2 regions of the Flavobacterium sp. B167r genome follow, and region 1 is predicted to be linked to the other one. Evidence: riboswitches for the same ligand, from Rfam matches in the RefSeq annotation. Region 1 holds a riboswitch; the other holds the start of a gene.
The links. Region 1 has a riboswitch for S-adenosylmethionine ahead of QLQ96_RS07275 (alpha/beta fold hydrolase). Riboswitches for the same ligand answer to the same signal wherever they lie in the genome.
Positions count from the first base shown of each region.

Region 2: another riboswitch for S-adenosylmethionine. It lies ahead of QLQ96_RS22220 (DUF4369 domain-containing protein); the one in region 1 lies ahead of QLQ96_RS07275 (alpha/beta fold hydrolase).

Region 1 covers NZ_CP124859.1:1,600,080-1,607,562, reverse strand. Annotated here, with positions in the region: gene thrA (bifunctional aspartate kinase/homoserine dehydrogenase I) at 1-1,074, opposite strand, end outside; gene QLQ96_RS07275 (alpha/beta fold hydrolase) at 1,076-2,059, opposite strand; SAM riboswitch class I at 2,138-2,245, opposite strand; gene QLQ96_RS07270 (hypothetical protein) at 2,433-2,630, opposite strand; gene QLQ96_RS07265 (homoserine dehydrogenase family protein) at 3,273-4,361, opposite strand; gene QLQ96_RS07260 (O-acetylhomoserine aminocarboxypropyltransferase/cysteine synthase family protein) at 4,568-5,872, opposite strand; gene QLQ96_RS07255 (hypothetical protein) at 5,948-6,133, opposite strand; gene QLQ96_RS07250 (TonB-dependent receptor plug domain-containing protein) at 6,470-7,483, opposite strand, start outside.
Region 2 covers NZ_CP124859.1:5,098,868-5,106,350, forward strand. Annotated here, with positions in the region: gene QLQ96_RS22200 (NADP-dependent oxidoreductase) at 1-501, opposite strand, end outside; partial or broken gene QLQ96_RS22205 (winged helix-turn-helix transcriptional regulator) at 594-971, shown strand; gene QLQ96_RS22210 (aminotransferase class V-fold PLP-dependent enzyme) at 1,207-2,685, opposite strand; gene QLQ96_RS22215 (peroxiredoxin family protein) at 2,735-3,202, opposite strand; gene QLQ96_RS22220 (DUF4369 domain-containing protein) at 3,229-3,723, opposite strand; SAM riboswitch class I at 3,963-4,063, opposite strand; gene QLQ96_RS22225 (response regulator) at 4,274-4,534, opposite strand; gene QLQ96_RS22230 (sensor histidine kinase) at 4,724-5,056, opposite strand; gene QLQ96_RS22235 (sensor histidine kinase) at 5,095-5,460, opposite strand; gene QLQ96_RS22240 (PAS domain-containing protein) at 5,565-7,394, opposite strand.

The DNA of each region.
Region 1 (7,483 bases):
CATTGCAAGCGTCGCTTTTTCAGTTGCAACCACAAGTCCGATTCCTCTTTCTGAAGAACCTTGCGAAATGATACTCACACTGATATTATGATCGCCCATTACTTTAAAAATTCGGGCATCAACTCCTGATTTTCCAAGTAATCCTCGTCCTTCAAGATTTACTAATGATACGTTTTCTAAAACTGAAAGCGTTTTAATTCCTTCTTTAGAAGAATCTGAAGTGATTAAAGTTCCACGGTTTTCGTGATTGAAAGTATTTAAAATTCGTAACGGAATATTCTTTTCCAACAAAGGAATAATCGTTTTGGCATGAAGAATCGTTGCGCCGAAATTTGCCAGCTCATTTGCTTCATTAAACGATAAATATTCGATTTTCTTAGCATCTGCAACCAAATCAGGATTTGCAGTGTAAATTCCGTCTACGTGCGTGAAGTTTTGCAATTCTTCAGCATTTAAATAATTTGCGATTAACGAAGCGGTATAGTTACTGCCATTTCTACCTAAAGTAGTTGTGTCGTTGTTGTTGTTAGATCCAATGAAACCTGTAACTATATTAACCGTTTCTCCGTTATGTTCTTTAAAATAATTGACTACATTTTTCTTTGAAAGCTGCTCCAAAGGCTGTGCATCGCCAAATTTAGAATCGGTTTTCAATAACTCTCTCGTATCAACGAAGTTTGCTGGAATTCCTTTTTCCAATAAAATAGCCGTTAATAATTTAGCCGAAAGCAATTCTCCTTTCGATAAAATCTGATCTTTGATTTTTTTGCTGTAATCTCCAATTAAGCTTACACCTTCAAAAAGTTTATCTAAGACGTTAAATTCTTCTGACAAATCAACTTTCGGGTAATCTGATATCTGATATTTTTTAAAATTCTCTAATAATTCTTTATAACTGCCATTTTTAACAGCGATGCTTAAGATAAATTCCAATTCGTCTGTCGCATTTCCGCGCGCAGAAACCACAACGGCAATTTTTTCACCTTGATTTACTTTATCTGAAATGATAGAAACAACTTTATTAAGTCCTTCTCCGTTTGCTAACGATTTACCTCCAAATTTTAATACTTTCATTTTATTTCTTTATTGTTTCTGCCTTAAAAATGTCGGCAAGTAAATGATCTAATTGTTTGTACTCGATTAAAAAAGCGTCATGTCCGTGAACCGAATCAATTTCGCTATAGAAAACATTGTCTTTGAACTTCTTCAATTCTTCGTAGGTTTCTACGTTTTCTTTTGCTGTAAAAAACAAATCCGAATTGATTCCGACAATATGAATTGATGCTTCTGTTTTAGACATTAATTCTTCAAAACTTTCACTATTCCTAGTGATATCAATTGTTTTAAGCAACTGATTCATTAATTTATAAGAAGATAATTGAAATCTTTTCTGCAATTTTTTTCCGTGATGCTCCAACCAGCTTTCAATATTAAAAATCAAAAGATCTTGATTGATGGTACGCTGGAATTTTTGTTTGAATGATTCTGGCGAACGATAACAAAGCATCGCATGAATTCTTGCATCTTCGATTGGTTTTGAAGAATTGTTTAAAATTTGCTCTTGCAAAAAGCAATTTGCAATAAGCCAGTCGGTAGATTTCCAATCGCTCGCAATCGGAATAAGATTTTCTGTGATGTTTGGCGCTAAAGCTAAAATTTCCCAAGCAATTCCACCTCCGACAGAACCTCCGATAATGGCAAAAAGCCTTTCGATATTTAAAGCCTTTACACCTTCAATAAATATTCTTGCAATGTCTCTGGTAGTAAAATCTAAATAATTATTGATTAAGAAAGAATCGCTTCCGTTTCCAGGAATATCAAAGGCTAAAACGGTATAAACAGCAGTATCGATGGTTTTACCTTCGCCAATTAAGTCATTCCACCAGCCATTTTCGCCAGTTACCTGTGAGTTCCCTGTTAAGGCATGATTAACCAAAACAATAGGCGCGCTGTGCAACGGCTGTCCTGCAAGCGTAAAATTTAACGGTATAGAATGATAAGATGCACCACTTTCTGTGATAAAATCTTGAATTATAATGGGATTTGGTATATTTTCCAATTTCAAATCTGTTGTATTATTGATTTGTATATGGAAATATTAGAAAGAAAAAACTAGGTTTAACTAGAAAAAATCTTGTTGTTATCTTTCCATGTTTGGCATGGTAGAATGTAGCACCTTCTTCGTTTTACCGAAGGGTTGCTAAGGCTTCATCGGGTCTAATCCCTCGTCCTTTCTTTATAACATTTCAATATTTGTTTGAACTTAACGAGTGCAAATTAACTACTATTTTCTCTAACAAACAAATTTTATCTAAAAGTGTTTGTTAAATTTCTGAGACTAAATCTAGAAAAACTATTATACGCAAAAAATTACCGAACAAAAATGCACAGTAAAATTAAGCAGGTTTTACCCTAATATATGATACTTTTCTTTAGATAAAAAGCGTTTCATTTTCTTTTGAATACATCAAAAACAATAAAGAGTTTGGTGCTTTTTTGGCACTACCTTTATCTTCTGTAATTCCAAAGCTTGGGTGAGCCAATTCATTTGTTGGCGGCGGATTACTATTTTTTGTCCTTCTGTTTTTCAATTTAGAAATTTTTTCTGCGAAGTAGTTCAATTTGCTCATGATATTAAGTTTTAGTTAAGTTGTGTTTTATAATCTTTATTTCTCTTTTATCTTTTTGTTAAATCATTTTCTGGAATAAAAAAACCCTTTTGGATTTTTAGATACCAAAAGGGTTTAAGTTTTTCAAACTCATTTATGCTTTTAGTATCAACAGACGTACGCGCAAATAAGCGCGACAGTAAACATCTTGTTTATCTGTAAGGATTTATTCATCTGTGATTTATATTGTATTTTAAAATTCTGCATTTCTGTTAAATTAAAAAGCCTCCTAATATTTCTTAGGAGGCTTTTACTATATTATTATTGTATTCTTACAATTTTTTAAGCAATAGACACCCCCGCCTCGGTCTTAACCGAAATGGCACAAAACATTTTGTTGACTTTTAAGTTCATTTATTTCTAGTAGTTTTTGGGTATAACAAATATGCAAATATTTTTCTTATTACACAAATAAAATTCAAGAATTTAATTACAAAAATCGTTAAAATTGTGTTTTTTAACGACAAAAAACATCTTACAAAACAAATTGAAAGATAAATATGACTAAAACAATCAAGAAATCAGTGCTTTTTGCTTTCTAAACTTCCTTAACAAATCAGTTTATCAAAGAACATCAGTTATATTTTTCTATTTTTGAGAGAATTAAGACAAAACAGTCTCTTTATTTCTAATTCTTTCGGCAACTTTTAGAATATCGGTTATAATTCCTCTCGAAATTGCCTGCTTACATGCTGGAGCACTCTGAATTACAAGCGGAACATTTGCATAAGATTTTGTAAAAATTTCAAAAATGGTGTCAGATCCTTTTAATTGGCCGATTGGAGAATCTACTGGTTCCGAAATCAATTTAACTTCTAAAGTGCCTTTTTCTACATCAAACTCGCCAACATATCTTAGCACATGATTTTCGGCTTGAGTAATTTTGGTGATTTTAAAAGCTTTATCTACAGCCTCTTTATTTAATACTCCGTTTCTTTCTAAATGTTCTTCGGTTATAAAAGATTTGATTTTAATGTCTGAAAGCTCAAAATCTTTTCCTATTTCTCTAGCCAATATCAAAAGCTTTCTCGCTGTATCGTTTCCTGAAAGATCTTCTTTAAAATTCGATTTCATTAAGCCTAAAAGGCTTGCATCTTTTAAAACAGATGAAAACGAAATGTCTTCCGATGAAAATCGATTAAAGACATAACTCAGATTATCAGAGAAAACACCTCGAATCTTCGTGATCTTTTCGCCCGAATAATACAAATCTCTTAAGGTCTGCAAAACCGGAATTCCTGTTTCTACTGAGGTTTCATACAAAAACTCTTTGTCGTACTTTTTAAGATCGGCTCGAAGTTCTTTGTATAAATTGATTGGAAGCGTATTAGCTTTTTTATTTACCGCCACAATATTAAATCCGTTTTTGACTAACGTGTTGTAATGCTTCACCAATTCATCGCTGGCTGTTGCATCTACGGCAATCAAGTTTTCGAATTCATTTTCTTGTGCAAATTCAACAATATCTTCTACTTTAAAAGGAACTGCCAATTGTCTAAAATTGGTTTCCCAAGCATAGCCAACGCCTTCTTTTTCAAAAAAAGCAACCGTCGAATTGGTTATTATCGGAAAATGAAAATCAACATTTTTACTTTCAAGAAAAAACTCCTGACTTTCAACAATTTGATTAATCAAAGTACTTCCGATATTTCCAATTCCGAAAAGGATAATGTTTATTTTAAGCTTTGACATAATTTCTGTTTTTTTTTAACCATATAAGTTATATAAGTTCATTTAATTCCTTGCGTTACAATTTATATGCAAAGAAATTCGTCTTTATTTAAATGAACTTATATAACTTATATGGTTCAATTTTTTATAATGATGCTTTTCATAAAAAATTACCTTTAGCAAAACCACTCGCTAAAGGCAATTTTTCAAACAAAAAACAAAAAAACCTAATTTTTATTGATGCTGTATTGAGAAAGCGAAACGCTCTCAAAAACAGTTTGCAGATCTGCAATCAAATCTTCAATATCTTCAATTCCTACAGACAAACGAATTAAGTCTTTAGAAACTCCTGTTTCTACTTGCTCTTCATCTGTTAATTGCTGGTGCGTAGTACTCGCTGGGTGAATAATTAGTGATTTTGTATCACCAATATTGGCTAACAGAGAGAATAATTTGGTATCGTCTACTACTTTTTTCGCAGCGTCAAAACCTCCTTTTAATCCAAAAGTGATAACGCCACTTTGTCCTTCTGGCAAATATTCTTTCGCTAAAGCGTTGTATTTACTAGATTTTAAGCCTGGATAATTTACCCAAACCACCTCTTCTTGTTTTTCTAACCATTCGGCCAGAGCCAAAGCATTTTCACTATGTTTCTTAATTCGAATTGGAAGCGTTTCTAGCCCTTGAATAATCTGAAAAGCATTAAATGGACTCAAAGCAGCACCAAAATCACGTAGACCTTCAATACGAGCTTTTGCTATAAAAGCTGCATTTCCTAAGGCTTCATGATATACTAATCCGTGGTATCCTGCAGATGGCTCGGTAAATTCAGGAAATTTTCCGTTTGCCCAGTCAAAGTTTCCAGCATCAATGATAACGCCTCCTAATGAAGTTCCGTTTCCTGCGATATATTTAGTTAAGGAATGAATAACAATATCGGCACCATATTTAATTGGGTTTAATAAATAAGGTGTCGCAACTGTATTATCTACTATAAATGGCACTTTGAAGGCTTTGGCTTCTGCCGAAATTGCTTTTAAATCGAGCACATCTAATTTTGGATTTCCAAGAGATTCTACAAAGAAAGCTCGTGTATTTTCTTTAGCTGCTTTAGTAAAATTTTCAGGTTTTGAAGGATCAACAAAAGTTGTTGTGATTCCTAATCTTGGCAACGTAACTTTAAGAAGATTATAAGTTCCTCCATACAAACTGTTTGAAGCTACGATGTGATCTCCTGCTTTTAATAAAGTTAATAATGTTGTAGAAATTGCCGATGCTCCAGAAGCCGTAACAACAGCTCCAATTCCGCCTTCTAATGCTGCCAAACGTTGTTCTAAAATATCGTTTGTTGGGTTATTTAATCTTGTGTAAATAAATCCAGCTTCGGCAAGACCAAACAAATTGGCTGCATGATCTGCGCTGTTAAATACATATGATGATGTCTGATAAATTGGCACAGCTCTTGTTCCTGAATTTTTAGTAACGTCGTGGCCTGCGTGTAATGCGTTTGTTGCAAATTTTTGTGTACTCATGATTTCTTAGTTTTTTTAATATTGTTAATACGTATATATTGTAGTTTGCTTTTAGAAATTGCTATTGAATTTAGATTAAGCGAAAAATTCATCTGCTTCTTCCTCTAGTTCATACATTTGAAACAGTAATGATTTTTGACTTTTATTCTGTTCTGCGTTTATTCTTGAAATTTCTCTTTTTACTTCTTCAGATGTATTGTCGTTATTTTGAGAATTGTTTCTTAATAAATATTCTATTGCGATTGAATTTAATGTTTTCATGATTTTTTAATTTTAAATGATTTGGAAATAAAAAAGCCCTTTCGGATGGCGACCAAAAGGGCTTATAGTTTAACTATAACAAAGATTTTCTCTTTCACTTTTGGCAACAGCAAGTTGGGATGCACATTTGCATCATCTTACAACACATCATATTTCTTTTTGCTATTGCTTTCATTTTTGTATTAATTAATCTTATTTTTTAAACTCGACTATTTCTATAGAGTAAAAGTAGTAAATATTTTTAAACCACCAAATTAAAATCAAATTTTTTGTGTTTTATTTTTTTGAAATCTCTTTCAAGCCTTTTAAATAAAGACTTGAAAGAAATTATTTTAATTAGAATTTAAAGCTCAAACGAGCAAATCCAAATCTTCCGTTCAATCCAAATTGAGAAACCGCTCTTGAATACGCAAACTGATTCGCATTTGTCAAATCTGTACTTGGCGCTGGAGACAAAGTTGGAGTTGTGTTTGTAAATGCCGGAGTTGAAGGATTATTTCTGTCTGGATAAACATCTCCTATATTATTAACTCCAATTGTTGCTCTAAAATGCTCATTGATCTGATATCCTAAAGACAAATCGGTCACCAATTTTGCGCTGTATTCTGGATGTTCGTATACAGAAGAAAATCCGTCTAGATTAACATCTGTTGCTCCTGGATCTGTTACTTTTCCGAAATAACTGTTTCTTAAATAAATGTCCAGTTTTTTAATACTGAAAGTCGTCATCAAATTAGCTTTCAATTTCGGAATTGCTTCTTCTAAATATACTCGGCTTGATTCTGGGAAGAATGAATAAATATAAGGATCACCTCCTGCATCAACAATAGATTTTGGCACATGCAAATCGCCAACCCTTTTGGTTTCGTTAAAACTAAATGCAAAATCATTTCTGATTACGAAATCTTGAATGACATCATATTTCTGAGAAATCACCAAATCAATTCCTTTGGTTTCAGAATCGATACCGTTTGTCCAGAACGAAGCTCTTTCTACACCTTTCAAGTCAAATGCTTGTTGAAACAAAGTCAATGCTTCTGCTTGTTCTGGCGAAGTTGCAGCGCCAATTTGTGCATCTGTTGGTCTAGAATATTGCCCAGACAATACAATTCTGTCGTTGATTCTTGTAAAATAAGCATCAGTTGCAATGGTTATGTTAGCTTCAGGAATTTTGAATGTAAATCCTGTACTGATGCTTTTTGATTTTTCTGGTTTTAAACTCTCAATTCCAATACTTTTTGCTGCCTGCGAATCATTTGTAAAATATCCAACTTGATATGGAGCACCGTTTATAAACTGAGTTGAACTTGCTTCAAAATATCTTTGCTGTAAAGAAGGCGCTCTAAAACC
Region 2 (7,483 bases), 1.9 Mb from region 1:
ATTGGAAAAACCTTTCGCGACAAGCAGTTTGATAAAAATATTTCCTACTCCTCCAGCCGCTCCTGTAATCAATATCGAATCAGTCAAAGAAGCATTCATTCGTTTAAAAGCCTGCAAAGCGGTAAGTCCCGCTGATGGAATTCCTGCCGCTTGTTCAAAAGAAATATTCTGAGGTTTGTTGACTGCAATTCCTTCTGGAACACAAATATATTCAGCATAAGTTCCGTTTGACCCCATACTTCCTGATCCGCAAAACACAGCGTCGCCAATTTTAAACTCAGTTACTTCACTTCCAATTGCCGTAATTATCCCCGAAAATTCACGTCCTAGAATTGGCGAATGAATCAACTTTCTTTCTGAGCCGTTTTCGGTCATTTGATAATCAATCGGATTAAAACCTGAAGCCATAATTTTTACCTGAATCTGATTTGATTCAGGTTGCGGAATTTCAACTGTTTCCAGCCTAAATTCACGATTTTCCTGTAATACTATTGCTTTCATTTTTATCAGTTTAGTTTACAAAAGTATCGCCGTAATATTTTATTTTTGTTATGGGTTAACCCGAGGTAACCGGTTACCAAAGAGAAACTAGTATGGCAAAAATTAATGATAATGGAGTACTTCGCGAAGCCAATTGTTCTGAAGAACTTATGGCAATGCGTGACAGTCTTGATGTTTTAGGTGGAAAATGGAAATTGATGATTCTAAGATTTTTAACTAATAGAACTCATCAGGTTATCCATTTTAAAAAAATGCAGCGTGAGATTAATGGAATTTCTGCTAAAATGCTTAGCAAAGAACTTAAGTAGCTTGAAACCAATTTACTCATTTCCAGAACCGAGCAAGATACTAAACCTGCTACAGTGATTTATGCTATTACCGAATATGGAAAATCCGTCCTTCCTGTTACAGAAACCTTAGTTAATTGGGGATTGGCGCACCGAGAAAAAATCATCGAATCGATTAAATAATCTTTTCAAGATACATAAGAGGTTATAAAAAACAATTTCATTCCGTAGGAATGTCTCGTCGGTAGAAGACAATTTGAATTTTGATATGCGTTCCGTAGGAACGTTTGATTATTGAAACATGCCATTTTCATATCAGGTGTCCCTACAGGACGCAACTCAAATAATATCATTTTTTTCTACCGACGAGATATTCCTAACGGAATATTAAATTGCTCAACTAACTAACTAACTTAACTCAAACTAACTTAAACCATTCTTTAACATCTCTTTCGATGTTATCTTTAATCTTCGGATTTTCAAATTCATTTGAAACCGAATTATATTCATAATCTTTCTTCCATTTTTTATAATTCAGAGCTACTTTTTCAATCGCATCGCAGATATAAAAAAGCTCTTCATTACTCATAATTGGGTGCAATGACAAACGAACCCAACCCGGTTTATTGGTCTGATTTCGCTGCAATAATTCATTTGTAATTTCAGCCGATTTTTTTTCATTGATATTAAAAAGATAATGCGCATACGTACTGGCACACGACCAGCCGCCACGAACCTGAATTCCGAAACGGTCATTTAAAAGTCTAACAATCAAATTGTAGTGAATATCTTCAATCACAAAAGAAACACAGCCAATTCGTTCTGTTGTTAAATCTCCTAAAATTGATAATCCTTCTATTTTCTGAAGTCTTGAAAAACAAAGATCAAGCAATTCTTCTTCTCTTTTTTTGATGTTCTCCACACCCATTTGTTCTTTTAGCTCTAAAGCCAAAGCGGTTCTAATCACTTGCAGAAAACCTGGAGTTCCGCCATCTTCCCTAACTTCAATGACATCGCTATAACAATATTTCCCTAATGGATTGGTCCATTTTACGTTTCCCCCGCCTGGATTATCAGGAAAATCAGATTGATATAATTTTTCATCGAAAACCAAAATACCGCATGTTCCTGGTCCGCCCAAGAATTTATGAGGCGAAAAGAAAATCGCATCCAATTGTTCTTCTGGATCTTTTGGATGCATATCGATTTTGACATACGGCGCCGAAGCTGCAAAATCTACAAAACAAAGTCCGCCGTTTTGGTGCATGATTTTGGCTAATTCGTGATACGGCGTAATAATTCCTGTAACATTCGAACAAGCTGTAAACGAACCAATTTTCAAACTTCTATCAGCATATTTTTTAATTTCATCCGAAAGAACTTTTGGATCAACTAAGTTATTTTCATCTGGAGGAAGAATTACAACATCTGCATTAATTTCGTACCACGGAACTTGGTTTGAATGATGCTCCATGTGCGTAATAAAAACTACTGGTTTATCTATTTCAGATTCGTAGTTTCTTCTCACGCCAATAATGCGCTGAAGTTTGGATAAAGCAGCTGTCATTCCGCTTCCTGTAGTTACCAAAACATCTGATGAACTGGCATTAACCGCTTTTTTAATAATATCTCTTGCATGCTGATAAGCATAAGTAGACGTTTTTCCCGTCTGACTTGAAAATGAATGTGTATTGGCTATCATTGGACCAATTTTATTGAGCATTATATCTTCAATCGGAGCGTATAATCTTCCGCTGGCAACCCAGTCTGCATAAACTAGATTTTGTTCTCCATAAACCGATTCGAAAATATGATTGATTCCTACCGTATTTTCTCTAAATTTAGAGAAGTAACACTCAGATTCTGTTGGTTTTGTTGTTGGCTCAATAGCATTCATATCCTTATCATTTTAAATTAACTTAATTGTATTGTGTGTGTTTTCTTTATCAAATTTTATTCTCCAAAAGTGATTTTAAGGTCGATTGCAATTCTTCTCCATGCAGGTTTTTCGCAACGATTATTCCTTTAGAATCAATTAAATAATTTCCAGGAATTGCTCTCACTCCGTATAATTTGGCAACGGCGCTGTTCCAGAAAAGCAAATCAGAAACGTGTGTCCATGTTAGATTATCGTCTTGAATTCCTTTAATCCAATTTTCTTTCTTTTTGTCTAAAGAAATTGCTACAATGTTGAATCCTTTATCATGGTATTCTTTGTAAGCAGCAACGATATTCGGATTCTCTTTTCGGCATGGACCACACCAAGATGCCCAAAAATCTACCAAAGTGTATCCTTTTAAATTTTCATAAAGGCGAACTGGTTTTCCATCTGGATCTTTAGCGGTAAAATCAGGGGCTTTTTTACCAACTGCCAATCCGTCTAAAACGGTAACCAGTTCTTTTAGTTCTTTCACGTAAGTGATATTTTGAAGGCTTTTATCTAATAAAGCAATATTTTGAGTGATTTGCTCTGGCGATAATCTGTATGACCAATTTCTGTACAGCACATAAGCCGAACAATCGATTTTGGATGTTCTGTTATGAATTTGCTGATTTCAACGTCTTTTGTCTTTTTATAAGTTTCGAATAAATCTTGAGAAGCCGAACCTTCAACCACAGAACCCGTGTAATATTTCTTCGGATTTAGTTTTACTGTGATTGGGTCTTTTTCAAGAAAAATATACAAAGGCGAACTTTCTGTATTTACACTCAATCCGTATAATTCTGGTGTTTTTACTTTTGTTTTAAAACTAAAATTTCCGTCTTTTACTTTAGCCGAATCAATCGTGGTAAACATTTTATTGTGAAACTTCTGCAAGTAAACGTATTGTGCCACAGTATCGACAACAGTTCCTTTTAACTGCAGATTATTTTCCTGAGCTTGAGTTTGAAAAGCTCCAAGAAGCAAAGCAAAACCTAATAGTATTTTTTTCATTTTATTTTTAGTTTAAGATTAGACAAAAGAATTTCAGGCCAATGACAAAAGCCATTAGCGTTATTATTATTTTATAAAGGGAATCTGGGAAAGATTATCGTCTTCGCATTCAGAAAAAGGCAAAGCTGTTTTTTTCAAAAATGGAATTCAAGAGTTCATAACCGCTGTACAAAATAGATTCTGCTTTCATAATAAAGATTTTAATATGGATGAACTTAAACAGATTTACGGAGAAATCTTTCTTATCTACCCGCACAGAGCGGAAGGATTTAGCACCTTATTTGGCAACAGGTTGCTAAGACATCAATGGGCCTATTCCCTCAGTCTTTCTGGATAAGTATCATTATTTAAATTTTCTGTGATACAAATATATATTAATTCTACCGAATTAGTATAATTTAAATTGTGATTTTTTAAATTTTTATTTAGAAACACTTTTACATCATTACAAAACCATACAAATCAACACTTTAAAACAAATTGTTGTTTTAAAATCATATATTTTTTATAAAAGAAATTCATACTTTTTATTGAAATGTAATCTTTATTCTCAAAGAAAAACATGTAGATATTTGTTCTTTTCCAGATTTGGAAGCGATTCTTTTAATCCGTTTTCAAGATTTGAAGTAATTAATCCCAACACTTGTTTGAGGTCTTTAAAAGTATTCGGTTTCACAAAATAGCAGACCGCTCCAAGATTGGCGGCAGTGTCCATGTCATTTTTATGCGAAGAGGTCGAAATCATAATTACAGGAATATCTTTATAACGTTCCTCTTGTTTTAATTTCTTCAAACATTCCCAGCCATTCATTATTGGCATATTTAAATCCAGAAAAAAACCCTTGGAATTTTATTTTGATCTTTCAACATATTCAGCACTCCACTACCGTTTTCCGAACAATGGCAAACAATACTGTCGTCGATTTCAGCCAATGCTTCGCAAAACATTTCTGTATCATCTGTATCATCATCAGCTAATAAATCATCTTCCCTTCCATAATTAAATGTCTTTTATTTTTTGTTCAAATGGCAGTGTTATAATAAAAATGGCACCTTTATCAGCAATTCCAGTTGCGGTAATACTTCCGCCGTGACGTTCGGCTATTTTTTTACAAAGTGACAAACCTAAACCTGTTCCTTCGTAGCGATCTTTAGAATTTAAACGAGTAAACGTTTCAAAAATACGTCTTGTTTGATCAAGATCAAAACCAATTCCGTTATCTTCTACTGTAATTATAGCTACTTTATTTCCGTCTTCAATTTGTTCTGTAGCCGTTATGCTAACTTGTGGCGGAACGTTTTCTTGAGCAAATTTTATAGAATTATTAATCAAGTTATAAAACAGCTGATATAACAACACAGATGCTCCTTCTAGAATTGGAAGCTTTCAAAATAAATTTTACCATTGGTTTGTTGGAGCGCAATTTCAAGATCGGTTTCTATATTTTTAATGACTTCATTTAAATCGACTATTGTTGTTTTTTGCGAATCGGCATTTATTTTAGAATATGCCAGCACACCATCAATCATATTAAACATACGATCTGAAGCGACATGAATTCGTTCAATATATTTTGATGAAGATTCATCTAACTGTCCTTCCATATGATCTTCTAAACGGCTTAAGAAGGTTTTAATTTTTCGAACAGGTTCTTTCAAATCATGCGAAGCAACATGCGCAAATTGCTGTAAATCATCATTGGATCTTTGCAATTCTTTGGTACGTTCTGCTACCAAAATTTCAAGCTTTTCGGTAATAGATTTTTGCTCATGAATATCGGTGCATGTACCAAACCAATTGGTAATTATACCTTCCTTATCTTTAATAGGAAGCGCTTTGCTTAAAAACCAACGTATTCTCCTGTATTAGCATTCTTTAAACGAAATTCAAGCTGATAAGGAACTCCTGCGTTAACACTTTCGTACCAAGTTTTTGAAACTAAATAAACATCATCTTTATGAAGTTTTGAAATCCAGCTTGGATCACCAAATTCGCCTTCTTCAAAACCTGTATATTCGTACCAGCGGCTATTGTAATAATCAACAAAACCTTCTGAATTGGCTGTCCAGATAATTTGAGGAACCAAATCTGCAAGCTGCCTGAATCTTTCTTCGCTTTCTGCGATAACATTTTGAAGTTCTTTCTGCGAAGTAATATCACTCGACGCTCCAAACCATTCAATAATCTTATTTTGATCATCTAATATTGGCACTATTCTAGAGAAAATCCATCTAAGAGAATCATCACTATTGATAAACCTGTGTTCCATTTCAAAAATAGATTTCTCTACTATCGATTTAGAAATAAGATGAACTGCCATCTGCAAATCGCTAGCATGGATAAATTTATCCAACCAATTGACTCCACGTTCTCTTTCATTAGCTAAGCGTCCGTCTCCTTCTAAATCTTGCATAATCATCCAATCGGAATCCATTCGATAAACCAAATCTGAAGATGCGTTGATTAAGGCTCGAAAACGGCTTTCGCTTTCTTCCATTTTTTGTCGCGCTACGACTTGCTGCGTAACCTCAACCGCAACCTGTATCATTCCTGTTATCTGCCCGTCTTCAATTAACGGACGATAAGCCAAATTATAATAATAGTCTTTTAATTCTCCTGTACGGTTGTGAGGCACCAAAACTTCACTTTGATCAAAATGAATTCCTTCATTGTAAACCTTTAAAACTTGTTCCCAAACATATTGTCCTTCGAGTTCTGGCAAAACATCAATGAGTCGCATGCCTACAATTTCTTCTCCGCAACCTATCATTTCAAGCATATGTTTATTGATCTGCTCAATGATAAGATCATCACCTTTAAGCACTAAAGTCGGAGCTGGTGTTTGATGAATCATTTTGCGAAAACGATTCTCGCTTTGCTGCAGTTTTTCTTCTGCTTGCTTGCTTTCAGTAATGTCTCGTGTTGTTCCTGCAACAAGCTCTACTTCTCCTTTTTCGTTAAAAACGGGAATAAGAATGTAATCATAGATTCTTATTCCCAATTCAGCATGAGGAAAAGAAACAGTTCCTCTAATTGATCTTTTTTCTGCAACAATAGTATCTATTTCTCTTTCGTGCATTTCGGCATGCCAATCTTCATAACCATTTTCAATTAATCTTTTTCCGATTGAGTCTTCTGCCGATTTGCCCCACATAGTTAGCAAAGCTTTGTTTGCGTATGTAAATTTATAATCAAGATCAAATACGTAAACCAAATCGGGAGTTCCGTTTATAATAGAATTGTATAGCCTTCTTTGTTTTTCTGCATCAAGCAATGCATTATTAAGAGCAGTTTCGGCATGTTTCTTTTCGGTGACATCTTCCATTGTTACCACCAACACTTCAACTTGTTTTACAACCGTAAATCTAAAACATAGTTTTTTGGTTTCTTCACCATACCATTGTTCAAAATTGGCTGTAATTCCAGTTTCGGCAGTCTCGATAAACTGCTGTAAAATATTAGTTTCTTTTACTTCGGAGAAAACTTTACTGAATCGCTTGTTTGCGTAATCCTTCTCACCGATCCAGTTGATAATATAAGTATTGAGCAACAATATTGAAAAATCTTCGATTTTATCTTTATTATCGTACAAAGGCCTTAAAACTGCAATTCCATTTGGTGCAGAATTAAAAACGGTCTGAAAAAGATCTAAATTATTTATTAGCTCCATTATCGTAATAAAGTAAATTGTTTTCTAAAGTTTTTCAATATAAAAGGCATTTCAACTGTTAAATTCTCTCTCAAATATAGAGAAAAACG